Regions from separate parts of the Dendrosporobacter sp. 1207_IL3150 genome, predicted to be linked through region 3. Evidence: riboswitches for the same ligand, from Rfam matches in the RefSeq annotation. Region 3 holds a riboswitch; each other region holds the start of a gene.
The links. Region 3 has a riboswitch for cyclic di-AMP ahead of V6C17_RS10505 (3D domain-containing protein). Riboswitches for the same ligand answer to the same signal wherever they lie in the genome.
Positions count from the first base shown of each region.

Region 1: linked by a shared signal. The riboswitch ahead of V6C17_RS09680 (C40 family peptidase) and the one ahead of V6C17_RS10505 (3D domain-containing protein) in region 3 are both predicted to bind cyclic di-AMP.
Region 2: linked by a shared signal. The riboswitch ahead of V6C17_RS13165 (3D domain-containing protein) and the one ahead of V6C17_RS10505 (3D domain-containing protein) in region 3 are both predicted to bind cyclic di-AMP.

Region 1 is NZ_JBAIYU010000017.1:125,107-132,251, forward strand. It holds gene V6C17_RS09655 (nickel-dependent hydrogenase large subunit) at 1-1,659, shown strand, start outside; gene cybH (Ni/Fe-hydrogenase, b-type cytochrome subunit) at 1,680-2,378, shown strand; gene V6C17_RS09665 (HyaD/HybD family hydrogenase maturation endopeptidase) at 2,379-2,858, shown strand; gene V6C17_RS09670 (hydrogenase expression/formation C-terminal domain-containing protein) at 2,855-3,235, shown strand; gene aroH (chorismate mutase) at 3,314-3,700, shown strand; cyclic di-AMP (ydaO/yuaA leader) riboswitch at 3,874-4,012, shown strand; gene V6C17_RS09680 (C40 family peptidase) at 4,016-4,678, shown strand; gene V6C17_RS09685 (Na/Pi cotransporter family protein) at 4,733-5,656, opposite strand; gene V6C17_RS09690 (HD domain-containing protein) at 5,804-6,370, shown strand; gene yyaC (spore protease YyaC) at 6,564-7,145, shown strand, end outside.
Region 2 is NZ_JBAIYU010000028.1:1,398-8,542, reverse strand. It holds gene V6C17_RS13190 (Zn-dependent hydrolase) at 72-1,295, shown strand; gene V6C17_RS13185 (2-phosphosulfolactate phosphatase) at 1,307-2,008, shown strand; gene V6C17_RS13180 (3D domain-containing protein) at 2,141-2,881, shown strand; gene V6C17_RS13175 (YibE/F family protein) at 3,014-4,117, shown strand; gene V6C17_RS13170 (L,D-transpeptidase family protein) at 4,184-4,900, shown strand; cyclic di-AMP (ydaO/yuaA leader) riboswitch at 4,948-5,091, shown strand; gene V6C17_RS13165 (3D domain-containing protein) at 5,098-5,679, shown strand; gene V6C17_RS13160 (alpha/beta hydrolase) at 5,809-6,540, shown strand; gene V6C17_RS13155 (DMT family transporter) at 6,676-7,140, shown strand.
Region 3 is NZ_JBAIYU010000017.1:274,935-282,079, reverse strand. It holds gene V6C17_RS10520 (transglycosylase domain-containing protein) at 1-593, opposite strand, end outside; gene V6C17_RS10515 (polysaccharide deacetylase family protein) at 715-1,614, shown strand; gene guaB (IMP dehydrogenase) at 1,656-3,110, opposite strand; gene V6C17_RS10505 (3D domain-containing protein) at 3,326-3,718, opposite strand; cyclic di-AMP (ydaO/yuaA leader) riboswitch at 3,727-3,858, opposite strand; gene V6C17_RS10500 (hypothetical protein) at 3,970-4,452, opposite strand; gene V6C17_RS10495 (2-hydroxymuconate tautomerase) at 4,531-4,716, opposite strand; gene V6C17_RS10490 (hypothetical protein) at 4,939-5,589, shown strand; gene V6C17_RS10485 (TVP38/TMEM64 family protein) at 5,629-6,327, opposite strand; gene V6C17_RS10480 (hypothetical protein) at 6,426-6,623, opposite strand; gene recG (ATP-dependent DNA helicase RecG) at 6,788-7,145, opposite strand, start outside.

The sequences.
Region 1 (7,145 bases), 150 kb from region 3:
GAGGATGCTCTAGGGATTGAGATTCCAAAAAATGCAAACTATATTCGAAATATTATTGCAGCAAGCCAGGTTGTCCAGGATCATTTAATACACTTTTACCATTTGCATGGATTGGATTGGGTTAGTCCGGTAGCAGCCTTAAAAGCTGACCCAGCTGCAACAGCTGCTCTGCAAAATAGCGTATTAGAAAAATATACTATTAATATTGATGCGCCAATCGAATACGATACTAAGGCTTACCCAAAAGATTTTCCTAAAGCTACTACAATATATTTTCGGGATATCCAAAATAAGATAAAGCAAATCGTTGAAAGCGGTCAATTAGGATTGTTTGCTGCACATTGGTGGGACCATCCAGATTATGAATTATTACCACCCGAAGTACATCTCATGGCAATGGCGCATTATCTTAATATGCTGGATAGGCAGAGGGATTTAGTTTATTCCCATGTAGTGTTTGGCGGTAAGAATCCCCATCCTCACTATGTGGTTGGAGGTATGCCTTGCTCAATCTCTATGAATGACATGAATGCTCCTGTTAATACAGAACGATTAGCTATTGTTGATACTTCAATTAATTTAGGGTTGGACGCCGTTAATTATTTCTACTTGCCAGATTTACTTGCAATTTGCGAAATCTATGTTAAAAGTGGCAATATTGATGGGGCTGGTATAGCAGGGAAACGAGTTTTGGGTTTTGGTGATTATCCTGAAGATACGTACTCGGGTACAACAAACGGTAGTTATCATAAGAACCTTTTGCTTAGATCAGACGGGATAGTAGAAAATTTTGATCAGGGAGTTTCTAAGGCCGTTTTTCATAATTTTGAAGCAAAGGATTTAGTCGATTCAGCGGTAATTACAGAAGGGGTAGAGCATTCTTGGTATACTTATAATCAGGCTGGCGCTGATTTGCATCCGTGGGATGGTATTACTGATCCGCAATATACTGGTCCTAAAGAAGGAACTAAAACAAATTGGAAGTATCTTGATGAAAACGGAAAATATTCTTGGATCAAGACACCGAAATGGCAGGGGAAAATGGCGGAAGTAGGTCCGCTTGCAAGATATATTATTGTCTATACTAAAGTTAAACAGGGGATAATGCAGCCTACTTGGGTCGAAAAATTAATGGTAGATCAAATTGATCAGGTTTCAAAAATGCTTAATCTTTTGCCGGAAAAATGGATGTTGTCAACGGTTGGTCGGACTCTTGTTCGTGGTCTCGAAGCGCAGGCGGCAGCGTATATAAATAAATACTATTTTGATAAATTAATAAAAAATATCCATAATGGCGACACCTCGGTAGCCAATATGGATAAATGGGATATAAGCAAATGGCCAAGTGAAGCAAAGGGTGTAGGATTGCATGAAGCTCCGCGCGGAGGGTTAAGTCATTGGGTAGTTATTAAAGACGGTAAAATTGCTAATTATCAAGCGGTTGTACCGTCGACCTGGAATGCTTGTCCAAGAGACAGCAAAGCTGGTTATGGCCCTTACGAAGCAAGCATGATTGACACAAAAATAAAGATTCCTGAAAAACCTCTCGAGATACTAAGAGTTATACATTCTTTTGATCCGTGCCTTGCTTGTGCTACTCATTTATATAATGCTGAAGGTAAACAATTATCGGTAGTATATAGTGATGCGTACAAGTAGAGCTGAATGGAGGAGTAAATATGAAGGAAAAATCACTTAGAGCCTATTATGTGTTTTCTCCGGCCATCAGAATATTCCATTGGATCATGGTACTAGCTATATTTGTGCTGTTTTTTACTGGATTATATATTGGCGATCCTTTTTTTATCGGCACTCAAGGTACGGAGGCTACGTTTGCTATTACGAATATATTTTCGATGGAAATGATGAGATATGTCCATTTTATTTTTGCTTATCTGCTAACTGTATCTTTAATACTTAGGATATATGGTTTTATCATTAATAAAGGTGACAGGCTGCTGCCGCATTTTTGGACTCGGCGATATTGGTTTGGTTTAGTTGATACAACACTCCACTATTTATTCTTACGTGATCAGCATACTCCATATTTACGTAATTCTTTAGCTAGAACAGGTTATTTATTTGTTTATATAATGATCCTGCTAGAAATTGTTACAGGATTTGCAATGTATGTTATGATAAATCCTAATAGCTTTGCGGCTAAAGTATTTGGACCATTTAATCACCTATTTATCAACGAATATAATGTTCATATAATTCACCATTATGCAGCATGGGGAATTATGCTATTTGTAATAGTACATATATATATGGCATCTAGAGCTGATTTTATGGAAAAAGGAGGAGAGGTTTCCGGTATGATTTCAGGTGTTAAGTTTTATGATGAAGAACCGGAAGACTTAAATGATATTAAATAAATGAATAAGATAACTATACTAGGGATTGGCAATATTTTACTTAAAGATGAGGGATTCGGTGTAAGAGTTATTGAGGAAATGCAAAAAACATATAACTTTTCAGAATCCATACAAGTTCTCGATGGTGGTACGCTGGGGATGGAGCTTCTTAAATTCCTAACAGATACGGATAAGTTAATTATTGTCGATGCTGTTTCAGGAACCCAGCCTGCAGGATTTATATATGAATTTTCTAACGAAGAAGTAAAAGCGTATTTTACGGAAAAAGTGTCAATGCATGAATTGGGGATTCAAGATGTACTTTCAGCTCTGGAGATAATAAGTAAACCAATTAAGGAAGTTGTAGTTATTGGCACTCAGCCATTAATAATGGATGTTGGTTTGGAATTATCGCCAGTAGCAGCTTCAGCTGTTGAACCAGTAATAGAAAGAATAATTAATAAACTAAGTTACTGGAAAATTGAGGTTAATAAGAAATGAAAACTTCTAGTTTTTCTGCCAATGTATTATCAATCCTGCATGAAATTTATATAGCGTTGGAAAAGTTCAAGGCAACGGGAGAGATATTTACAATATTTATTAATCAGGCTCCATTAACTCAAGATGAACGAAAAATTATCAATGATTTTTTAGGAAAAGGCAGCATTAGTGTTAAACTTGGAAATAGCAGTGAACCAGCTGAATGGCAAGAAACAGGAATAACTGGTGTTTGGTCAGGAGTTATTTATAATAGTTTCGGCAAGCCGATTGTCGAGCTGATTGAGATAGGCGCATTTCCGCAATTAGCTTCAGCCCACCCCGAAGATTTAAAAGCCAGCTTATCAAAATTGGGCAAGCAATTGCAAAGTTTGGAATAGTTGCCATTACTCATAACCTGGAATAACTAAAGGAATTAATATTTATTTACCGAATTTTACTAGAAAAAGTGTAAAGGAATGGTGAAGGTATTGCGTGGTGTCCGAGGTGCAATAACAGTAGAATCGAATAATAGTACAATGATATGTGAAAGTGTCGTGGAACTTTTAACTTCGATGGTTACTGCGAACAATATAGAAACCGAAGATATAGGAGCAGTTATATTTAGTTCGACTTCTGATTTAAATTCTGCATTTCCGGCTGTGGGGGCTAGAAGTTTAGGGTGGAATGAGGTGCCCTTATTCGGAACTCAGGAAATAGAGAATCCATCTGGTATTTCAAAGTGCATAAGAGTACTTATACTTTGGAATACTGATTTACCGCAAAGATCGATAAAGCATATTTATTTAAGAGACGCTATATCATTGCGGCAGGACATTAAAGAAAAGGAAGATGCTAACCGTTAATCTATGTAATAGGCTTTTGCTTCAGCAAAGGCTTTTGTTTTTCTGATTATCTTGGGAATTTGTTATAATATGGATTTGATTTAAACTAACAGTTGTTTATAAAAACAGAGATTGTGAAATTAATCTTTTATAAGGAAGGATTTTGAATAAAAAAAAAGAATAATATCGAATGAGTACTATAAAAGCCGAATCTAACTCAGGACCGGGGGAACCAACTTTAAGGGGTGAAATTACTGCTGATTTCAATGCAGTGATAGGGGAACCTCAACCCTAACCCGTCAGCTAACCTCGGAGGCTTAGGGAGGAGCCAATCAATTGAATAAGGCAGCACGTATTTTGGTAATGTTTTTAATGCTGGTTTGCACCGTTTCCGTTACATATGCATCTGGTGCCTACGAACAAGGTGATGAAGGTCAGGATGTAGCTTCTATTCAAGCCCGATTGAATACTTTAGGTTATGATGTCGTCGCTGATGGCGATTTTGGTCCAGCTACGACAAGAGCTGTAAAGGCTTTTCAAAAAGAGCGCGGACTTGAAGCAGACGGAGTAATTGGTGAACAAACTTACAAAGCACTAATGGGTCGCGAAATTCCAGCTAGCCGCGATAGCTCCACGGCGTTTAGACGTCTTACACAAACAGCATTTCGTTATATTGGGGTGCCGTATGTGTTTGGTGGAACTACTCCAAGCGGCTTCGATTGTTCCGGTTTTGTGAAATTTGTTTTTGGCAATAGTGGGATTTATATGCCGAGAACAGCCGATCAGCAATTTGAAGTGGGACAATCGGTATCTTACAACAGGTTGCAGCCAGGAGATCTTGTATTCTTTTCTACATACACTTCTGGTCCTTCGCACAGCGGGATTTATCTTGGAGATGGAAAGTTCATTAGTGCAACTTCTAGTCGCGGTGTTGCCGTTGATCGTATTGATAGCGGATACTGGGGCTCGCGCTACGTAGGAGCGCGTAGAGTTTTATAGTGATTCATTTGGAGGCATATATGCCTCCTTTTTGTTATCTATTGGCCGATATGATTATCTATCTGGAACTAAGACAATAATTGCCTTAGCATACTGTTTTGCAAAAGGAACGACAACGATTGACGAAATAATATTGAAAAGAGTATGGACAAGTGCTACTTGACTCGCGAAATCAGTAACATGCAGTGCTATTAAATTTGTTAAAAAGTTTGTGAAAGGTAAGAAGAGTGCAGCTCCGACTATGTTAAGAATAATGTGAGCTGCTGCTACTCTTTTAGCAGCTATAGGTGCAGCAGCGCCAACAATTACTGAAGAAATACAGGATCCAATATTATTACCGTAAACAACGTAAGCAGCTGACGTCAGATTGATTAACCCGTCACCTGCGAGAATCATAAGTAGAGCTGTTGCCGCGCTGCTTGACTGAAATAACATAGTTATAAGTATGCCGCCAGCAATTCCGTATAAAGGATTTGATTGCGAGGAAAGTATATATTGTATGGCAGTTTCTATTTCAGAGAGACTACTCAGTGTATCTGACAGTATATTTATACCCAAAAATATACTTATGAACCCGCTAATAGCCAAACATATAAAACGAAGTTTTTTTATACAGATTGCAATAACTGTAAAAGTTATTAAAAGCGGTATAAAGTACTGATCTGGAAAAGAAAGAGCCATCAGTTGAACTGTAGTGCATGTTCCGATATTTGCGCCGAGTATAATACCAAGGCTCTGATAAAAGGTCATATAATTTGCACTAACGAGACCGATTGTTATTAAAGATACAGCAGTGCTGCTTTGCATTAATGCTGATGCGAGTGCCCCCGCAATGAGGCCTCGCCATGGGGTCACAGTAATTTCTACCAGCATTAATCTAAGTTTATTCCCTAGCATGTTCTGCAGACCTAAACGCATAAAAAAAATACCGAAAAGTAATAAGGAGATGCCAACACCGAGTGTTGTTAGTGTATGCATTTTTCTGACCCCCAATCTAATGCTAAAATGTATGCTTATTCTCGTTATTATAGAATTTTGTGGAATGGCTGTTTTTTTGGTATAATTTAGCATGGTAATAGTTGTAAGGTGGATTGTGTTTAAACTTATAATAGCGGAGGTTTCTTCATGGGAGAAATAAGAGACAAAGCTTGGCGCATACTCAAAAAACATGTTAGCAATGATTCCTTAATAAAACATTGTCTTGCAGTTGAAATTGCGATGGGTGCATATGCTGAGAAATTTGGCGAAAATCGAGAACATTGGGGTGCAGTAGGACTTCTTCACGATGTTGATTTTGAAAAATACCCAGAACACCATCCATATCATACTCGAGAGTTATTAGAAACTGAGGGTTATGACGAAGAATTTGTCAATAACATTGAATCGCATGATAGGAATTGGATGAGTGATAGAACACTTCTGCAAAAAACGTTACTAGCAGTTGATGAATTAACTGGATTTATCATTGCATGTGCTCTTGTAAGACCGGATAAAAGCCTTGATAATCTTGAAGTTAAATCTGTTATGAAAAAGATGAAGGATAAAGCTTTTGCTAAAGCAGTAAACCGAGAAACTATATATACTAGCGCTGAAGCAATGGGAGTAGATCTGAGAGAGCATATACAATTCGTAATCAAAGCCCTTTCTGATGCTGCTAAGCATCCAGATTATCAGGAAGTGCCGATTATATAAAAAGCGGTCCCTTTACACTAAGGTGTGTGAAGGGACCGCTTTTTATATAAGGAAATATTCTTCGATTTGCCTGATGAATCATAGTTTATTGTCATAATTGAAAAGTTAAAACATATATAAATAATAAGTGAACAATTATTATTTAAAAGGCAATTTGTATAAGGATATATGTACTTAGAAGAGGAGAGGTAAAATGGGGAAAAAAATTGCCGATAAACTAACAGTTAATCTGGCTGACTGCAAGGCTAAAATCAAATTGTACAACCATTTTTTAAAATTACTTGAGAGGCAAGAAAACTATTCGGCGCGTCCTTTAGTTCTACTTTGCATAGGGTCAGACCGTTATACGGGCGATTCATTAGGTCCGCTTGTCGGTAGTCAACTTGAGGAAGATACGGATGCTATTATACACGGCAGCCTAGATTATCCAGTTCATGCCGGCAATCTTGTAGAAATAATTGCGCATATTAATCATCAATATCATAATCCAATAGTTATTGCGATTGATGCATGCCTAGGGAAAAGTGATGAAATTGGAAATATAGAAATGTGGGAAGGTGGATTACATGCAGGCATTGCAGTAGGGAACAGATTGCCTTGTGTTGGGCATATTTCAATAGTTGGAGTAGTAAACTCAGGGGGGCAAATAGGTTATTTAGATTTACAAAGTACTCCTCTTTCTATCGTTATGAAACTAAGTAAGGTAATAGGCTGTTCGCTTTCTGAGGCAATTAATACAGTAAATCCAACAAGATCAGAAAAAGTACTGCTAGGG
Region 2 (7,145 bases), on a different contig from region 3:
TTATACTGACAGTATAACAAATACTAGCTATATATTATATTTTTCAGCTATGAAGAAAGGGGCGTTCCAGCATGGAAAAGAACTGGATAGTTGACGAAATTGACAAGATTGCAACAATTGGGCAAGATGGTCACGGAGTTACACGCTTAGCTTTTAGTCCAGATGATATTGCAGCACGTGAATATGTAGTTAATCTAATGCGTGAAAACGGTCTTACAGTTCGTATAGACGAGATTGGTAATGTTATTGGGAGATTAGAAGGGACTGATCCTCAAGCTGCTGCAGTAGTGACAGGCTCTCATTTAGATACTGTACCACAAGCTGGTAAGTTTGATGGAGTTGTCGGAGTGATTGGTGGTATTGCGGCATTAAGAGAGCTACAAAGTCGTGGCCCTCTAACACACCCAGTCGAGATAATAGTATTTGCAGGCGAAGAGTCTAGTCGATTTGGCGTAGCAACAATAGGCAGCCGGGTAATGGCTGGATTAAATAATATCCACTCACTTAGAAAACTTAAAGATCAGAATGGGATATCATTATCGCAACTTCTTAATGATCAAGGTTTTGATATAAATAATATCAGTAAAGCCGTACGGTCTAATTCAGATATAAAAGCTTTTATTGAATTACATATTGAACAGGGAGCTGTTCTAGATCAAGATAGTAATAAAATTGGTGTAGTGGAAGCAGTAGCAGCACCTGCAAGATGTAAAATCATTGTAGAGGGCACAGCGGCTCACTCTGGTACAACCCCAATGGATGACCGTCAAGATGCATTAGTAAGTGCAGCGATGATAATTGTGGCAATTAACGAAATCGCTTTAGAACGTTCGGCTCGTGGCATTGTTGGTACGGTTGGCGCAATGAAAGTTCATCCAGGTGCAATTAATGTAGTACCTGGATTAGTCGAGATGTGGGTAGATATTAGAGGTGTAGATCACCAGAGTATTGTGGAATGTTTGCAAGAAATCAAGGATGCCGTAAGCGAAATTACTGAACGACAAAATACTGCTGTGTCAATTGAGATGCTCTCATCAGAACGTCCTGTAAGTATGGATCGGGATATTATTAAATTAGTTAGCGATATTTGCCGCGAAAAAGGTATAAGGTATCGGCGTATGAATAGCGGTGCTGGTCATGATGCAATGAATATAGCGAAAATTACTAAAGCTGGTCTGATTTTTATACCTTGCAAGAACGGAATAAGTCATAATCCAGACGAGTTTGCCAGTGCAGAGGATATCCAAATCGGCGTGGAAGTACTTGTGGAAACACTATATCAATTAGCGAAATAGGAGGCGGTGCATTGAACATTCACGTTTGTTTTAAGCCAGCAGACTTTATACCAGAACTATATAAAGGGTATAATGCTGTAGTTATTGATGTTTTCAGGGCAACAACTTCAATTGCCACTGCTTTTGCTAATGGATGTAAAGAGCTAATTCCTGTTGAAAAAATTGATGAAGCTTTTAAAATGTTGGAACTGTATCCAGATGCTTTACTTGCTGGTGAGCGTGAAGGCATATTAATCAATGGATTCAATTTGGGCAATTCACCATTTGAATATAGTAATAGTAATATAGGCGGAAAAACAGTTATTATGACTACTACAAATGGAACATTTGCCTTAAAATGTGCAGCAAATACTGAAAAGGTATATACAGCAAGCTTTGTTAATTGTGCAGCGGTCTGCCAAAAGCTAGAACAAGAAGATCGTGATATAGTAATTATTTGCTCGGGAACTGAAGGTCGTTTTTCGGTAGAAGATACCCTATGTGCCGGTCTGATTAGTGATCGACTTAATAAGGTTGCAGTGTTGTCTGATACTGCGCAAGCCGCACAAGCAATGTATCAAGGCTATAAGGATGATTTTGAAAACAGGGTATCTGAATCATCACATGCAAAATACTTAAAAAGAATAGGTTTTGATAAAGATATTGATTACTGCTTAAAACACGATATATTGGATGTAGTACCAGTATTTCAGAATGGAACAATTAAGATATAATTGATTTAATTGCCTGGTAATGTACTTAAGCCGAACCGAAAGGTCGGCTTTTTATTTTTGCAATAATTACCTCGATATATTATGTTAAGTATGTGATACAATGGGGTATGAGTTTTGTGGAAGGAGACTTGTATGAATAAGATTATCGCGATTACAATTGCAACCGTAGTTTTTAACCTTTTTTCACCGCTCATGCCCCATGTAAAGGCAGCGGCCATAGAAGAGCAGCTATTACAATCGATAATAAGCAATAACGGAATAAGTGGTATCTCCCAAGTTTCTGATGTTCTTAAGTTTGCTAAAGATTTGAAGCAAGAGGATAAAAAGGCTATTTTAGAATCCTTGGCTCAAGCTAGTCTAGTAAAGATGCAGCCAACTAGTATAATGAATGTTGTAGCAACTGGCGATATAAAGAAGGTTGCTCAAGAGGTAGTAAGCCAAAAGATTAACCAAAATATAACAGATAGTCTTTCTTCTTATGAAAAAGAAATGGCTATTGTTTCGCTATTGCTTAAGGGGAATAACTTACTAACACCTCAAGCATCTAGAGAAAACAATTCGTTGACTGGAGCCCCTCAGAACTATAAACAAGTTCTTAATATGACAGCTACCGCTTATGGCCCAGGTGTTTTGGATAATGGTAAATGGGGTAACCTCACCTATATGGGAGGGACTGTTCGTAAGGGCGTAGCAGCAGTTGATCCAAAGGTTATACCAATGGGATCAAAACTTTGGATTGAAGGCTATGGTGAAGCTATTGCAGAAGATCAAGGAAGTGCAATTAAAGGCAATCGTATTGATTTAGCTTTTAATGACCGTCAGCAGGCTTTAGATTATGGAATTCAAAATGCTAAAGTGTATGTCCTAAATTAATCGAATAAGTAAAAAGGCTGTACTTCTAAGCTTTGTGCTTGTGTACAGCCTTTCTTATTTTTAGTTCGATAAACAAGGATATATATAATGTGTTGTAGAATAGTGTCGCAATGTGCTTAGGAGGTAGATAAATTGATTCAGAAAATAATTGCCATAGTTTTTATATTCTTGTTATCTCTAGGAGTAGTATCTGCAGCCCCAGGAGAAGGAAAGAATCAAACGGTTCAATATGAAAAAGGGGTTGTTCTAAACGTTGGTTCTTTGGATAATTCCATGCAAAAGCAATATTTTATGTCTCAGGGCGAACTTGTTACTATTAAATTAACCTCAGGGCCTGAGTCAGGAAAAGTAGTAGATTCATTTAATTATGTTTCTGGCAAATCTCCATTTGAGATAAAAGTAAACCCTGGCGATAAAATCATTGTTGCAGTAAGCCACGACTTAGGAAAGACTACATATCACGTCAGTGATTTCGATAGATTCGATTACGTTTATGTTTTATTAGCAATTTTCATAGCATGTTTAGTTGTATTTGGTGGGATTGTTGGCGTTAAATCGGTTTTTGTTATTGCCGCGTCAACATTTATTATATTTGATGTTTTCATAGGACAAGTTTTAGTATCTAAAATTAGTATTACAATGCTAACCTTACTAGTTAGTGCGGTAATTGCAATGTTAACCCAAATAACAATAAGCGGTTGGAATCCCAAAAGTTTTGCAGCTATAATCGGGACTGTCGGTGGTGTTGCCGTAGCAGGTGCTTTGTCGATGCTATCGATTAAATTGATGCATTTAACAGGTCTGGATTCTGAAGAAGCAATGATGTTAAAGGCATCTATGTTGTCTTCAATAGATTTTCAAGGTGTACTTTTTGCGGGGATGGTATTAGGGGCTTTAGGTGCAGTCATGGATGTTACTATATCAATAGCTTCAGCTCTATATGAGGTTAAGACAGTGCGGCCTAACATTAGTATGAAGGAGCTGTTTATAACTGGGATGAACGTTGGACGCGATATTATGGGCACTATGTCAAACACGCTTATACTTGCATATGCAGGCAGTTCTTTGCCGTTAATGTTGCTGATCGCATCACAGCAACAAGTATCAATGCTCAAAATACTTAACCTTAATATGATAGTAACTGAGATAGCTAGAGCTTTAACAGGGAGCATAGGCTTAATTTGTGCTATTCCGCTTACTGCCTTTATCACTGCATTTTTATTAAAAGAGAAATAAATATTATAATACCTTTTATACTCCAATCATATAATTAATGAGTTTGGTTGATTGGAGGAGTATAAGGTGATTAATTTATTATCACTTAAATTAAAAAGAAGCCGACTGTTATTTAGTATGGCAGTCTTTTTAATTATGAGCGTGCTCTTTGGGGTCATCGGTTTTGAGTATATGGATGAGAAGGAACTCGCCGCTATTGAGAACCAGCCGACGACTAAGCCGCAAGGAGCGCAAAGCATTGTGATAAATGTATCCAAGCGTACATTAGAATTATATAATGACGAACAGGTATATAAAAAATATCGGGTAGCTGTGGGTAAGAGCGAAACACCGACGCCAATCGGAGAATGGAATGTTGTATGGAAAGACTACAATTGGGGTACCGGATTTGGAACTAGGTGGATGGGACTAAACGTCCCTTGGGGCATATACGGTATTCACGGTACGAATAAACCCTGGTCAATTGGGCAATTTGCTAGTCATGGTTGTATTCGTATGAGAAATAAAGATGTGGAAGAGCTATTTGAATGGGTCCCAATAGGAACGCCAGTTAGAATTGAGGGAAGGAAGATTAAGGTTCAGCGCAACTTAAAGTATCAGAGTACTGGTGCCGATGTTGTTCTTGTTCAGATGAAGCTAAAGGAACTAGGATATCTTAACACTAGGGCTGATGGTATATATGGGAAAGTAACTGTTGAGGCGGTCAAGGCTTTTCAAACTGCAAATGGACTTGAAGCTACCGGCAGTGTAGATAAAGAATTGATTGGGAAACTTGATATATAATTTGTTGGATAATTCATACTTTGACTACGTGGACAATTTGTTGTAAAATTAATATAATGCCGAATCCTAACAGGTACGGGGGAACCAATAAAGATATAGGGGTGAATCCGCATTGCGGAGGGGTTATTTCTCAATCTTCTCTTTGACCCTAACCCGACAGCTAACCTCGGAGGCGCCTTAAAAGAGAGGTGACCCAATTGAAGAGAGTATTTAAAGCAGTTGTGGCATTATTCAGTGTAATGCTGCTAACCTGCGCTGTAGCTTTTGCATCGCCTGAACTTCCGGTAAAACATGGCATGCGTGGCGAAAGCGTAGAAATTGTTCAAAGATTGCTGGCCAAATCAGGAGTATATTCCGGATCTATTGATGGTGTATTTGGCAATGGTACACTACAGGCAGTACGTGAATTCCAAGTCAAATATGGACTAGAACCTGATGGAATTGTTGGCCAAGAAACGTTTCGCTACTTAAATCGTTCTGACTCCGAAGGCAGCAGATATTCAAGATCACTCACAATGAGTGCTTCTGCTTATACTGCTTACGATGACGGAAATTCACACTATACTTATCGCGGGAATCTAGTTCGCAAGGGATTAGTTGCAGTTGATCCATCAGTTATTCCACTTGGAACACGCCTATATATACCAGGATATGGATATGCAATCGCCGATGACATTGGCGGTGCAATTAAGGGTAACAGAATTGATCTGGCATTTGAAAGTCGTAGTGAAGCGTTAAAGTTTGGTAGACAAACAATAACTGTTCATGTAGTTGAATAACAGGCAAACGCCTGTTTCTTTTTTTTCCTAATAGAAATATAAGTTTATAAAATAGACTAAGAGCAACAGCGATTTACACTTTCACTATATCTCGGCTTAAGCCGTACCTTTGATAATAAGGAGGGTACCATGAGAGAAATAATTATTGAGTGTGATGGTAATAGGCTTCAAGCTGTGTTACATACTACTTGTTATGTTGAAAATAGATTTGTGCTAGTTATGTGCCATGGATTTCGAGGGTCAAAAGAAGGGGGCGGACAAGCCGCTATAATGGCTGATAAGATTGCTTCGATGGGGATATCTGTTATGCGGTTTGACTTTACGCCTCTTCAGAATCTCACTTGGCAAGTGCGGGAGATTGATTCGATTGTAGACTATTGCAAAAAAAATATTTCTAATAACATTATATTATTGGGGCGAAGTATGGGTGGAAGTGCTTCGTTGGCGTATGCAGCACAATCTAGTAATATTAAAGGCTTGTGTTTGTGGGCGACTCCTTGGAGCTTACATGAAACTTTTAGGTTAGCACTCGGGGAAAATTATAAAATACTCGAAAATGGTGGAAGCTTAAAGATGCAAGACACGTACGGGATACTGCAATTAGAAGCTGACTTTATTCTGGACTTTGATAACTTCAATCTCATTGATTATGCTTCTAGACTAAATGATGTACCTGTTTTAATCTTACACGGTTCGAAAGATGAAATTGTTCCACTAAAGCAAGCTGAGCAAATTTATAACACATTATCAGGACCAAAGGAAAAAATAATAATAAATGATGGTAATCACCAATTAGCAGATCACTCAAAGGAAGCAATGGATGCTGTAATTAGTTGGATTAGTAGATATTTTGTAGGCTAACTATCCTTAGTTTTATGGTAGTGCTGTGTGAGCGGTTGTCTATTTTGAATATAAAAAGACATTCAGTAAATACTAAATGCGAGTCGAAAAAACGCCCCGTTATAGGGCGTACTATGCTTTAAGGGGCGTGAAATATTGAATATAAGTAATATTTCGGTTGACTTGCTGGCATTAATACTCGCTATGATTTCTGGGGTTTTTATGGCGGTACAAGGTTCGCTCAATGCAGCGCTGGGAAAGGTTGTTGGTGTACTAGAAACAACTTTTATTGTGCATATAGTTGGTACTGTAATTTTAGCAGTTTTACTATTCGTTTTTAAGCTCGGAAAGGGCAATATGGCGGCCATTTCGCAAGCACCATGGTACACATATTTAGGCGGTGTCGTAAGTGTTTTTATAATTTACCTTGTATGTGCCAGCATCCCGCAAGTTGGGGTAGCAAATGCGACAACGGCTATAATTGTTGGTCAAGTATTGACAGCAGTTGCAATTGATTATTTCGGTGCATTTGGACTTAAGCAAATGGCATGGGGATGGAGTCAACTTGCTGGAGTAGCGTTACTGGCTATCGGTGCTAAACTGCTTTTTCGAGGAGTATAGCCATA
Region 3 (7,145 bases):
GCCAAACCAGCAATCATCGCACTTTGCCCTAAACTCAGCTCACTGGCATGTTTTCCAAAATATACTTGTGCTGCTGCCTCAACGCCATAAGCACCCTCTCCAAAGTAAACTTGATTAAGATATGCTTGTAGAATTTCCTGCTTCGAAAACTTGCTCTCAATAATCATTGCTAAAAGAGCTTCTTTCAACTTACGTACTATCGTCCTTTCTTGAGTAAGAAACATCTCTCTAGCCAGTTGTTGAGTAACGGTACTCCCGCCTTCTGCTATTCCGCCAGAACGAATATTAACCCACAGTGCTCTTAAAATTCCAATAGGGTCAACACCAATGTGATTATAAAACCTTGTATCTTCGTTTGCTATTATAGCTTGTGGTATATATCGGGACATATTATTCATAGTGACTACTATTCTATTTTGTTCAAATAATTTAGAGATTAATTGACCATTAACGTCGTAAACCTGTGTTGCTGCAACTAACTGTAAGCTTTCTAGGTTACTGGTCTGTGGTAACCCTAAAAAAGCGTAGCTAACATTTGAGAAACTAGCACTTAAAAAAATAATTATTAATATGCAAAGAAAGAATCTTCTCATTTATTCCACACTCCCTTATATTTAGTATTCCAAAGCTTGACATACTTTACGCGCAGGAATACCAAGTTGTATAGCGAATAAATAATTTATGCATCATACTTTGACGAATATTGGGGTTAATATGAATAAAAATTATCTATTTCTGAAATCTATCTGTGGTGCATCTATAATTATACTAGTCCTTATTGCTTGTTTGCCAACAGTTATCTCGCAATATTCAACCTATGCATCTCTTAACAAGACCGAAGTCAGTAAAAACAGTACTGCTTCAGATAGCAGCGCAAACTTTATTCTTTTAAGCGATGAAAAGATTACTATTAATTCTAGTAATTTACCACTTTATGATAAGTACACAGTTCCAGAGCGGAAAAGCCTTAACCTAGACCAAAATCTACCTCCGGTCAAACCTTATTATGGCGAAAGAACTGTCTATCTTACATTTGATGACGGACCTGAGCCAGAAAACACACCGGCAATTCTTGATATTCTCAAAGAATACAATATTAAAGCAACTTTTTTTGTAGTTGGTACACAAGTTGAAAAATATCCAGAGATACTTAAACGTATATTTAGTGAAGGCCATGCAATAGGAAATCATAGTTATAATCATATCTATAGAGACTTATATAAATCTTCTATGACCTACTTAAATCAGCTTTATCAAACTGACGATAAAATTAAAAACATTATAGGCTTCCGCCCAAGAATTTCTCGAGCACCTGGAGGATCAGCGGGTAGTTTCACTAAGGAATATTGGAACGCACTTGAACATAATGGATACGTTGAAGTTGGATGGAATATTAGTTCTGGCGACGCTTCCTCCGCAAAAGCCAGTCAAATTACTGCTAATATTGCTCGTCAGTTAGAGCAACAGCATTTATGGAGTCATTCCATAGTCCTTATGCATGACGGACGCGGACATAATGAAACGGTTTCTGCTTTACCTAACATAATTAAGCTATACAAAGATAAGGGATTTGAATTTCGGGTCGTAAGCATAGAAACACCGCCAGCCTGGTAATACCAAGCAGGCGGTGTTTCTTCTTACGACCAATTTATTTCTTATAAACTGTAATTCGGCGATTCTTTTGTAATACTAATATCATGTGGATGACTTTCTTTTAATCCTGCACTAGTAATTCTTATAAATTTTGTGTCGCTTATAAGCTCCCCAATATTCCGAACTCCGCAATATCCCATTCCAGCTCGCAAACCGCCTACAAGCTGGAAGACGGTGTCAGCTAATGTACCTTTATAAGGAACTCGCCCTTCAATTCCTTCCGGAACAAGCTTGTCCATATTTTCTTGGAAATAACGATCTTTACTTCCCTCGGCCATAGCACCAAGTGATCCCATTCCCCGATAAACTTTATAACTCCGTCCTTGATAAATTATCGTCTCGCCCGGGCTTTCCTCTGTCCCGGCAAATAAATTTCCAATCATAACTATATTTGCTCCAGCGGCAATAGCCTTAGCTACATCCCCTGAGTATTTAATACCACCATCTGCAATTATAGGTATATTATATTGTCGAGCAACTGCGGCACAATCATAAACCGCCGTTATCTGAGGAACACCGATACCTGCAATAACACGCGTAGTACAGATCGAGCCAGGTCCAATACCTACCTTAACTGCATCAACGCCTGCCTCAATAAGATCACGAGTTGCTTCAGCCGTCGCAACATTTCCGGCAATTAAATCTACATCTGGATAATTTTTCTTAATATGCCTTACAGCTTCTAAAACCCCTCTTGAATGACCGTGTGCAGTATCAACTACAATTACGTCTACCTTCGCTGCGACGATAGCCTCGACACGCTCCATCATATCTGCCCCCACTCCCACTGCAGCAGCAACAAGAAGTCGACCTTTAGAGTCTTTAGCAGAATTAGGATACTTTAAAGCTTTTTCAATATCTTTAATAGTAATAAGGCCTTTTAAGCGACCTTTATCATCAAGCAAAGGTAACTTTTCAATGCGATGTTTGCGTAACAGTTCTTTAGCATCTTCAAGAGATGTGCCGACAGGTGCAGTTATTAAGTGTTCCCGAGTCATACAATCCCGAATTTTTCTGGATAAATCAGTTTCAAATCGCAGGTCTCTATTGGTAATAATACCAACTAGTTTCTGATTTTCAGTAACAGGAACACCAGATATATGGTATTTTTCCATAAGATCATGAGCATCTTGTAAAATGTTTTCAGGCGATAAATATATTGGATCAACAATAATACCATGCTCAGATCGTTTAACTTTATCAATTTCGTTGGCTTGTCGCTCAATTGACATATTTTTATGTATTACTCCTAGCCCACCTTCTCTAGCCATCGCTATTGCCATGCGAGCCTCTGTTACAGTATCCATTCCTGAGCTAATAATCGGAATATTTAACTTAATATTTTGAGTTAAGTAACTACTAACCTCTACTTCTCTTGGCAAAACTTCTGATTTAGAAGGAATTAATAATACATCATCAAATGTTAACCCTTGTTTCTCAAACTTAGATTCGAACATTTAGGTAGCTCCTTTCACTTAAGTACAAAGAGATATTTCAAATATAATAACATATATAAACTTATCGAATCTAGCATTTTTATAATTTTTTAGTAAATTTTACATAAAAGCGACCTAATTTAACTATAAAAATATCATAAACCATAATATATTATTCCGATAATTAACCATCATATACTTATATTAATAAAAGGACTTGGCATTGCCAAGCCCTTTTACTCGAGAACAGTTACCTTTACTTTTTGCATGCCAAATTTATATGCTTCAGATACCGTTTGCATAGCAATGTCAATCCGATTTCCTTTTATTGCACCACCTGTATCTTCCGCAATAGCCTCCACAGTACGTCCGTCAGCAAAATCAATACGCACTTTAGACCCTAACGGAATTATTTTTGGATCAACAGCTATAATACCTGGACGCACTTTGGTACCCATATACGTAAGATTTCCCCATTTCCCATTATCATGTGGTCCTGGTGCGTATGCCGTTGCCACTATGTCCAAAGTAGATGTTGCAGAAGTTTTAGTTTCAGCTGAAACAATCTGAGTGTTTACACCAAGTATAAGCGTCGTAGCAATATAAAAGGCTACTATTATCTTTTTCATTTTTACAGCACTCCTTTCTTTACGCCGGCGAAGTTAGCTGACGGATTAGGGACAAAGGATAATCCCCACTACCTAAATGGTAGTTTCACCCCAATAAAACGGTTCCTCCGCTTTCAGTTGAAATTAGGCGTGCCATATATGTTACTGGATGTATAGCATTATGTCAACTTGATAAAAATTCCAAGATATACTTTTTTCCTACGAGTACCAATTTGTTTAAAATATTCACACTATTTTTATACACAAGCAAATTAGAAAGGTGAAAATCCTATAACCGACCATATATTATTGTTAACAATTCTGGATAAAGCACTTATCTTACGCCGCTTCATAGTTTTTACCTGATATAAAGAACTTAGAAACATTTTAGTTGATGAGTATGCGCTATTTTGAGATGCCTGCTGATAGAATTGGGCTGATTTTTCAATCATAGCCTCTAAAGACCAAAGAATAACAAGGCTATTATAGTTAGTACCAACTTTTTCAACAAGTTCATTATATCTGCGCCAATCTTCATCGTTTCCGACTAAAGGTGCAATATCAACATTCGGGTAACTACTTGTATTGGGATCAACTTTTTTAGCATCAGCTAATATTAATTCTAATTCACTATTTAACTTTATTAAATAATGTAAAATATCAGCTATTTCCGAATTGACATCCGATTTTATCATACACTCTAATTGTTTTCTTATGCTAATTTCAACACTTAAGGCTGTATCTAATGCAAGCATACTACCAGGCTCCTCTATTAAATAAACCCATTTCGTGTCAACGAAATGGGTTTATTTAATTTAATTTATTATCTAAAATTAGATATCAGCGCGTAATTTCCCGCCTTGACCTAGGTGTTCTTTAGTCATATCCCTGATAATAATAGTTACCGCGCTCTCTGGGCAATTAGCAGTTTCGGAAATAGCTGCTGTTACCTTTTTGACTAATTCTCGTTTCTGTTCAACAGTACGACCTTCAAGCATATCAATTTGTACAATCGGCATTGAATACCCCTCCTATTTAAATATTATGTAAGTATTTTCGACTATCAACCAGTATTTTCCTCTGCATTAAAAAAGAATTTTTTGTTTTTTAAACTATAAATAGTAAATCACTATATGCTTTTAATCTAATTATGATTAGTAACATATCGCCTCTTCTACTCATAACCTATAGTAGATGCAAACTACTTCATACTTAAAGTTTAAGGGAGGTTAAATATTATTATGAGTAATACACCTTTACATCATTTTTGCAATAAGGAATTTGTATGCGAGATTGAAGATTTGAGAGAACGCAATGTACTCCTGCTCTTAATTGACGGATCTGCAATTTTTGGTCGCATCGGCCGGATCGAAGATTGCGTAATTAGTATGGTCCCACCGATAGGCGTAACTGCATTAAATCTTGTACAACTTCGTCCACCTAATCCAACTCTTGCTATTCCTATCCTAGTTAGTCAGATATTAGTAGATCTCTGCGATGTAGCTCATGTTGTTGAAGGACCGTTTATAACTTCGCCTTTGACTCTATGCGCCGATGCAGCAGTTACCGCAGCTGGTGCTCATCACACAAGAAACGCGAGCGCTCCTGTGGCTACTCGCCCTCAATGTGAATTACTTGACGAACTTGAAGATCTTGAGGCTCAAAATATTGGCATTACCACTGTAGGCGGATGGTCTATACTTGGTGTATTAGGCGAAGTAGATGACTGTGTATCCTTAATCAGCTCATCGACTACTGCATTTCCACCGTTATTCTTTATCGGGGCGGTAACAGTACTTGGCCCCGCATTCCCCGGTGGTTTAATTGTACTTTTTGGAACCTTCAGGGTATGGAGCAACTTAAAAGCTTTAACTCAAGTCATACTACCTTAATAACAAAGCAGCAAGGATATTAATACCTTGCTGCTTTTCCTATTCGTCATTTGACTTAACTTCAGTAGATTTTATCGTTTTCTTTCTCTTTTTATGCCACCATAACGATAGGTAAATAATTATAACACTAAATATTATAACTGAGAGACGCAGCTTGTTTTCAGAAGCAAACACGATATCATGACCTAAAAGAACTTTTATTATCACAGGCGGAAGTTTTCCAATAAATGTTGCTAGTATAAAATCTTTTACAGAAATCTTACTTATAGCTGCCACGGCAGTTATTATACCAGATGGAGCTAAAGGCAAAAGCCGTGCGATGAGCAATGCTTTAAATCCGTTTGTTGCACTATATTCATCAACTTGTTTCAAGTATTCACTCTTTGATATCCAACATTCAAATAATTGACGAAACAAGTATCGTGCAAATATAAACATACATATTGCACCAACAACTTCTCCGAGCCAAGAGATAATTACTCCCCAAAATAATCCATATACAATACCTGCCGCTCCCGATAGAATCATAAAAGGAAATACTATAGTAAATGTCATCATAATAAATAAGATTATTGTTACAATTATCCCCCAGGTACCGAAAGACCTCAAATAATCGGCTAAAGCAACTATATCACCGTTTCTGATAATCGAATAAGCATGTTGAAAAAATTCTGGCTGCCATAAATATGCAAGTCCACACAGTAAAATTATAGCTCCCCAACCCCACAACTTTTTCATAATATACCATTCTCACTCCTTCAAGTGCTTAAGAAGACATTATCTTCTTACCTTACAATAAAATAGCACTGTATTCACAGTGCTATTTACTAATAGCTTCATTGGGTTATTTCGTGCTTAAAAATCTCACAACTTCCACCAAGCCAGTGAACACAATCTGTACACCTGCGAACAAATTCGCTTGGAGACACATTTAACAATGAATACCCATACCCCATGGCAGAGATAATATGTTCAAATTCCTGGCATTCACCCGCAATTCCGCGCAATTGTTTATCGCAATATCGATTTTTCATATCTATAAACCCCCACCACTTTTTTTAGTAGTGTGCACGTTACCCATTAAAAATAATTATAAAAATTTATTTTATATAAGTATAAAATTGCTTATTAACGTCAATAATAGGAATGTAAATTTTCTCCTCTCCCATAATTTGGCGGCATGTGCCGCCTCTTTTTTTTAGTTGCGCAATATTTCCGTAAATTCGGCGGGAAAATGTGTATTGATTAATTGCTCAACGTAACTATTATATATAGAATTGTTAACAGTTTTTTGAGCCGCTTTTTTAGCTAAAAGCAAAATATCAATGTCATTAACAATATCCGCTATTTTCAGGTCAGGCAGACCATGTTGTCTGTTCCCAAAAAGCTGCCCTGGTCCACGTAATTTTAAATCTTCTTCGGCTAATGCAAATCCATCTGTTGTAGTTTCCATTAATTCCAGTCGCTGCTTAGTTTCATTGCTTTTGTTCTCAGTAAGTAAAATGCAATAAGACTGATGTTCTCCTCGTCCTATTCTTCCCCTTAACTGGTGAAGC